Linked DNA regions of Starkeya sp. ORNL1. The main gene of each other region encodes a partner of the protein of the gene in region 2 in a complex. Links are inferred from orthologs where the notes say so. Each region holds a gene or a part of one and is shown on either strand. Other genes may lie near its edges. The genes, in order: G3545_RS03665 and pabB.

Evidence for each region.
Region 1: the proteins of pabB (region 2) and G3545_RS03665 are in contact, whole or in part, in a solved structure (PDB 8RP0), measured with the Escherichia coli proteins. The link is inferred for Starkeya sp. ORNL1 from one-to-one orthologs.

Annotation. Positions count from the first base shown.
Region 1 is NZ_CP048834.1:754,203-757,414, reverse strand. What follows is about bases 38-2,933. They hold G3545_RS03665 (aminodeoxychorismate/anthranilate synthase component II), read right to left. Parts: upstream 1,841-2,933; coding sequence 1,235-1,840; downstream 38-1,234. Other genes in these bases: trpE (anthranilate synthase component I), read right to left, coding at 1,932-2,933; trpD (anthranilate phosphoribosyltransferase), read right to left, coding at 213-1,229; trpC (indole-3-glycerol phosphate synthase TrpC), read right to left, coding at 38-200. Also shown: more of trpC, read right to left, coding at 1-37; more of trpE, read right to left, coding at 2,934-3,212. UniProt on the Escherichia coli protein: Part of a heterodimeric complex that catalyzes the two-step biosynthesis of 4-amino-4-deoxychorismate (ADC), a precursor of p-aminobenzoate (PABA) and tetrahydrofolate.
Region 2 is NZ_CP048834.1:75,483-78,614, forward strand. What follows is about bases 313-3,128. They hold pabB (aminodeoxychorismate synthase component I), read right to left. Parts: upstream 2,516-3,128; coding sequence 1,109-2,515; downstream 313-1,108. Other genes in these bases: G3545_RS00345 (aminotransferase class IV), read right to left, coding at 313-417; G3545_RS00360 (tripartite tricarboxylate transporter substrate binding protein BugD), read left to right, coding at 2,719-3,128. Outside these bases: more of G3545_RS00345, read right to left, coding at 1-312; more of G3545_RS00360, read left to right, coding at 3,129-3,132. UniProt on the Escherichia coli protein: Part of a heterodimeric complex that catalyzes the two-step biosynthesis of 4-amino-4-deoxychorismate (ADC), a precursor of p-aminobenzoate (PABA) and tetrahydrofolate.

The DNA.
Region 1 (3,212 bases), 680 kb from region 2 along the record:
CGCGACGGGCTTGCCTTCTTGATCTCGGCAATCAGGGCGGTGTGGCCAGTCGCAATGCTGTGCTCGATCGCCTTCAGGAAGCCGCGCGTCGGGCTCGCCGCTTCCGCCGCAGCGCGAACACTCGCGAGCGGCCTGGACTGCTTCGCCATCGCGATTTCTTCACGCTTGTAGGCGCCGATCTGTTCCAGAATATCTGCCATCGCTATGCCTCCTCAGGCTGCGTTGGAGACCGCGACGAGCCGCTCGAGCGCCTCGCTCGCCTTGCCCGCTTTCAGGCTGGCGCGTGCAATGTCGAGCCCGGCGGCAATGTCGTCGGCGCGGCCGGCCACCACCAAGGCGGCGGCGGCGTTCAGCAGCGAGACGTCGGCATAGGCGCCCGGTTCGCCCGCCAGCACCGCGCGCAGCGCCACGGCATTGACGGTGCCGTCGCCGCCCTTCAGCGCCGACGGCGTCGAGGTCGCGATGTCGAGGCTCGCTGGGGAGATCTCGAAGCTGCGGATCGTGCCGTTCTTCAGCTCCGCCACATAGGTCGGGCCGGTGGTGGTGATCTCGTCGAGCCCGTCGGAGCCGTGCACCACCCATGCGCTGGTGGAGCCGAGCGTCCGCAGCACCTCGGCGAGCGGTTCGATCCAGCTGCGCGCGAACACGCCGACCATCTGCCGGGTGACGCCGGCCGGGTTCGACAGTGGACCCAGCAGGTTGAAGATGGTGCGCGTGCCCATCTCCACCCGCGTCGGGCCCACATGCTTCATCGCCGGATGGTGCGCGGGGGCGAACATGAAGCCGATGCCGGCCTCGGCGATGCAGCGGGAGATCTGCTCGGGCGTGAGGTCGATCTTCACGCCCAGCGCCATCAGCACGTCGGCGGCTCCGGACTTGGAGGAGAGCGCGCGATTGCCGTGCTTGGCCACCGGCACGCCGGCGCCGGCGACGATGAAGGAGGCGCAAGTGGAGATATTGTAGGACCCGGAGGCGTCGCCGCCGGTGCCGACCACATCCACCGCCCCCGTGGGGGCTTCGACGCGCAGCATCTTGGAGCGCATCGTCGAAACTGCGCCGGCAATCTCGTCCACGCTCTCGCCGCGTACCCGCAGGCCCATCAGCAGTGCGCCGATCTGCGAGGGCGTGGCTTCGCCGGACATCATGATGTCGAAAGCGTGTGCCGATTCCTCGCGCGACAATGCGGTGCCGGTCGCGACCTTGCCGATCAGGTTCTTGAGGTTTTCCATTTTGCTCACGCCGCCCGCGAACGCCGCGGCCCGGCATTCCAGGCGCGGGCAAGGTCCAGGAAGTTCTTCAATATGGTGTGGCCGTGCTCGGAGGCGATGCTCTCCGGGTGGAACTGCACGCCATGCACCGGCAATTCGCGATGCGAGAGGCCCATGATGAGGCCGTCATCGGTTTCCGCGGTCACCTTGAGTCCGGCGGGCAGCGTGTCGCGCTTGACGATCAGCGAATGGTAGCGGGTCGCCTTGAACGGGCCGTTTATGCCGCGGAACACCGTCTCGCCCTGGTGGCGCACATCGGAGAGCTTGCCGTGCATCGGCAGCGGCGCGCGGATCACGTCGCCGCCGAACACCTGGCCGATCGCCTGGTGGCCGAGGCAGACGCCGAACACGGGAATCTCCTCGGCGGCGCGCGCGATGAGATCGCAGCAGATGCCGGCCTCGGTCGGCGTGCAGGGGCCGGGCGAGATGACGATGGCCTCTGGCTTGAGCGCCAGCGCCTCGTCGACGGTCAGCGTATCGTTGCGACGCACCTCCACCTCGGCGCCGAGCCCACCGAGATAGTGGACGAGGTTCCAGGTGAAGCTGTCATAATTGTCGACGAGAAGGATCATCGTGCGCCTGCCTGCCGGGCACGCCCCGACGTTACAAGCTCTAGGGCGCGCGGCGCGGCACGGTCAAGCCGGCAGGCGAGGCGAGGGGACATCATTGCCCCCGCCCGGCGCGCGCGGCGAAACGCACGGCCTCCTCGCCGGCGCGGAACAGCGCACGGGCCTTGTTGATGCATTCCTGCTGCTCGCTCTCCGGCACCGAGTCATAGACGATGCCGGCGCCGGCCTGGACATACATGCGCCCGTTCCGCACCACGGCGGTGCGCAGCACGATGCAGGTATCCATCTCGCCATCAGCGCCGAAATAGCCGATGGCCCCGGCATAGATGCCGCGCTTGTCGCGCTCCAATTCGTCGATGATCTCCATCGCCCGCACCTTTGGCGCACCGGACACCGTGCCGGCCGGAAAACCGGCGGCCAGCGCATCGAGCGCGTCGCGCCGCGGGTCGATATCGCCCTCGACGTTGGAGACGATGTGCATCACCTGGCTGTAGCGCTCGACGAAGAAGCTGTCGGTCACCTTCACCGTGCCGATCTTGGCGACTCGCCCGACATCGTTGCGGCCGAGATCGAGCAGCATCAGATGCTCGGCACGCTCCTTCGGATCGGCCAGCAACTCGTCTTCCAGCGCCTTGTCTTCATGCGGCGTCGCCCCGCGACGGCGGGTGCCGGCGATGGGGCGGATGGTGACCGTCTCGTCGCGCAGCCGCACCAGGATTTCGGGGCTGGAGCAGACCAGCGCGAAGTCGCCGAAATTGAAATAGACCAGGAACGGCGCGGGATTGACCCGCCTGAGCGCGCGGTAGAGCGTGAAGGACGGCAGCGCGAATGGCGCCTCGAAGCGCTGCGAGAGCACCACCTGGAAGATGTCGCCGGCGCGGATATATTCCTTCGCCTGCTCGACCATCGCCTGGAATTCATCCGGCGGCGTATTGGAGACCGGCATCACCTCTTCGTGGAAGGGGTCGGCGGTCTCGGCGTTCGGCAACGCCGCATCGAGGGCGCGTATCACCCGCTCGATCCGCTCGTGCGCAGCCTCCAAGGCAGCCGTGGCCGTGACGCCGGCGTGTGGGCGCACCGGGCTGACCACGGTGAGCTCGTCGCGCACCTGGTCGAACACCACCATCACCGTCGGGCGGATGAAGATGGCATCCGGCACGCCCAGCACGTCGGGCTTGGCCTCCGGCAGACGCTCCATCTGCCGCACCATGTCATAGCCGAGATAGCCGAACACGCCGGCCGCCATGGGCGGCGAGCCTTCCGGCAGGCTGATGCGGGATTCCCGCACCAGCGCGCGCAAAGCGAGCAAAGGCGGCTCGGCACAGGGCTCGAACGCCTCCGCCTCGGTGAGCGCGCGGCGGTTGATCTCCGAGGC
Region 2 (3,132 bases):
GGCGGCGAGGATATGGTCGAGATAGCCCAGCGCCTTCAGGTTGGAGACCGGCGAGCGCTCATTGCGCGGCACGGTCGCGGTGACGAGCCGGAGCGGCTGGCCGAGCAGGGCGGGGCTCCACGGTACGCTCGTGACGACGATGGTGGGTTCGCCGGGCTGTGCCGGCCACAGTCCGAGTGCAGCCGAGCCGCGGGTGACGGTGGTGCGGATGATGGAGGGTTCGGACGTCAGCGCGGTGTCGACCGCCGCCTCGATGGATGCACGCTCGACCTTGATGCCGATCGCCACCGCCGCTGCGCACAGGCGGTCGAGATGCGCCGCGCGGCCGAACATCACGCCATTCAGGGCGAGCGCGGTGTCGAACACGCCGTCGCCAAGCGTGAAGCCGCGGTCCTCGACGCTGACGGCCCGGGTCACGGAAGACCGCTTTCCTTACCTTTCCCCGTGGGGGAGAGGTCGGCGCGTAGCGCCGGGTGAGGGGCCTTCGCCATAGGTGATTCAGTGCCTTCCCAGCCCTCTCCCCATTGGGGAGAGGGGGTAGAGAGGCCGCGCGCCAGTCGCAGGAAATTCTCCAGCAGGGCGTAACCGTGCTCGGTCAGCACGGACTCGGGGTGGAACTGCACGCCGTAGGTCGGATGTTCGACATGGGCGAGGCCCATGATTTCGCCATCCTCGCTCCAGGCTGTGGCCACCAGCGGCTCGTCGCCGTCAAGTTCCACCGCCAGCGAATGATAGCGCCCGGCAGGGAAGGGCGAGGGCAGGCCGACGAACACATCCGTGCCGTCATGGCGGATGCGCGAGGCGCGCCCGTGCATCGGTGTCTTCGCCCGCACCACGCGTCCGCCGAAGGCTTGGCCGATGCATTGATGGCCGAGGCAGATGCCGAGGATCGGGAGACGGCCGGACAGTTCGCGGATGACATCCAGCGAGACGCCCGCCTCGTTCGGCGAGCAGGGGCCGGGCGAGATGACCAGGGCCTGCGCCCCCCGCGCCGCAATGCCGGCGACGTCGAGCGAATCATTGCGAATCACTTCAACGTCTTCGCCGAGTTCTTTCAGGTAACGCGCGACGTTGAAGACGAAGCTGTCATAATTGTCGATGACGAGGATCATCGGGTCACCTCGCGAAACGCACGGAACAGCCGCTCGGCCTTGGTCAGGCTCTCGGCGCGTTCCTGCGCCGGGTCGGACAGCATCGTGATGCCGCCGCCGACGCCGAAGCTGGCCTCGCCATTCTCCACCGTCACGGTGCGGATGGCGATGTTCAGATCCATCGCGCCATCGAAGCCGATATAGCCGATCGAGCCGCAATAAAGCCCGCGCGGACGGCCTTCCAGCTCGGCGATGATCTCCATGGCGCGGATCTTCGGGGCGCCGGTGATGGAGCCGCCAGGGAAGCTCGCCTTCAGCAGGTCGAGCCCGTCATGGCCGTTGTCCAGTTCGCCGGTCACTACCGAGACGAGGTGATGGACATTGGCATAGGTCTCCAGTCCGCACAGCCGCGGCACCTGCACCGTGCCGGGCTTGCAGACGCGCGAGAGATCGTTGCGCAGCAGGTCCACGATCATGACGTTCTCGGCGCGGTCCTTCTCGCTGGCGATCAGTTCGCGGCCGCGGAAGGCGTCGAGCGTCGGCTCCACCGAGCGCGGCACCGTGCCCTTGATCGGGCGGGTCTCGACGAGGTTGCCCTCCAACTGCACGAAGCGCTCCGGCGAGGAGGACGCGACGACACGGTCGTCAGTGAGGATCAGTGCGGCGAAGGTCGCGGGATTGGCGCGGCGCAGCCGGTCATAGAGCGCGAGTGGGTCGATCTCGCCGACCGCGGCGCGGAATTGCTGGGTGAAATTGGCCTGGAAGATGTCGCCGGCGCGGATGTATTCGATCACCCGGGCGACCGCCGCCTCATAGGCTGTGGGGGTGAAGTTCGAGGTCCAGGCCGGCTCGATGACCGCGTCGTCGAGCGCGGGCGGTGCGTTCTCCAGCCGCTCGGTCACTGCCAGCAACCGGTCGCGCGCGCGGCCCTGGCGCTGGGCGACGTTCTCTTCGGGCCAGCCGGTGGAGATGGCATAAGCGCGCTTCGCCACCTGGTCGAAGGCGAGCACGACATCATAGAAACCTAGGTCGATCTCCGGGCCTTCCTCGTCGGGCCGGGCGCCGGCCGGGAAGCGATCGAACAGCCGGCCCGCCTCATAGGCGACATAGCCGGCGGCGCCGCCCTGGAAGCCGGCTTCGACCGGCAGCCGCGCCTGCTTGTAGCGCGCCAGCCGAGCACGCAGGGCCTCGATCGGCGGCGCCTGCTCCACCACGTCGTTCCAGAAGGCGCGGCTGCCTTCGACACGGAAGCGGCCGAACGGCTCGGCCATCACATAGGACCAGCGGCCGAGCGTCGGGTGCACCATGGCGCTGTCGAGGAAGACGAGACCCGTCGCACGCTCGCTGCCCGCGAGCCGGCGGGCGGCGTCCCATGGGTCACGGTAGGCGATCTCGACGGCAAGGGGCGGCGGCTCGTGAATCATGAGCCGAATATGGGATGGCGCGGCGGCAATGCCTAGCGGTGACGAAATCCCGCGTTGAAACCCACGCCGACCCTGTGTCCTAGCCGTTGTAACGACTTGACGGCAGGTGAGCCGAATGGTCGCTTAGCGGAGCGTCAAGCGGGCCGCTGGGAACGGGCGGGCCCGTGCTACCAAAACGTTCGTCCAGTCTCGGGAGGGAAGTAATGAGTTTCTGGAAAAAGGCCGCCATTTCGGCCTTCGCACTGGCAGCGCTGCCGCTCGCCTCGGCAAACGCACAGACCTATCCGTCGCGTCCCATCACCATGGTCGTGCCCTTCGCCGCCGGCGGGCCGACCGACACGGTGGCCCGCCTGGTGTCGGAATCGATGTCGCGTACGCTCGGCCAGCAGATCGTGGTGGAGAATGTCGGCGGCGCCGGCGGCACCCGCGGCGCCGGCCAGGTCGCAAAGGCCGCGCCCGACGGCTACACCATACTGATGCACCATATCGGCCACGCCACCGCGGCGAGCCTCTATCGCAAGCTGCCCTACAACGTGCTGACCGATTTCGAGACCGTCGGCCTCGTCACTGATGTGCCGATGACGCTGATCGGCAAGTCCGGCCTCGAGCCCAAGAAC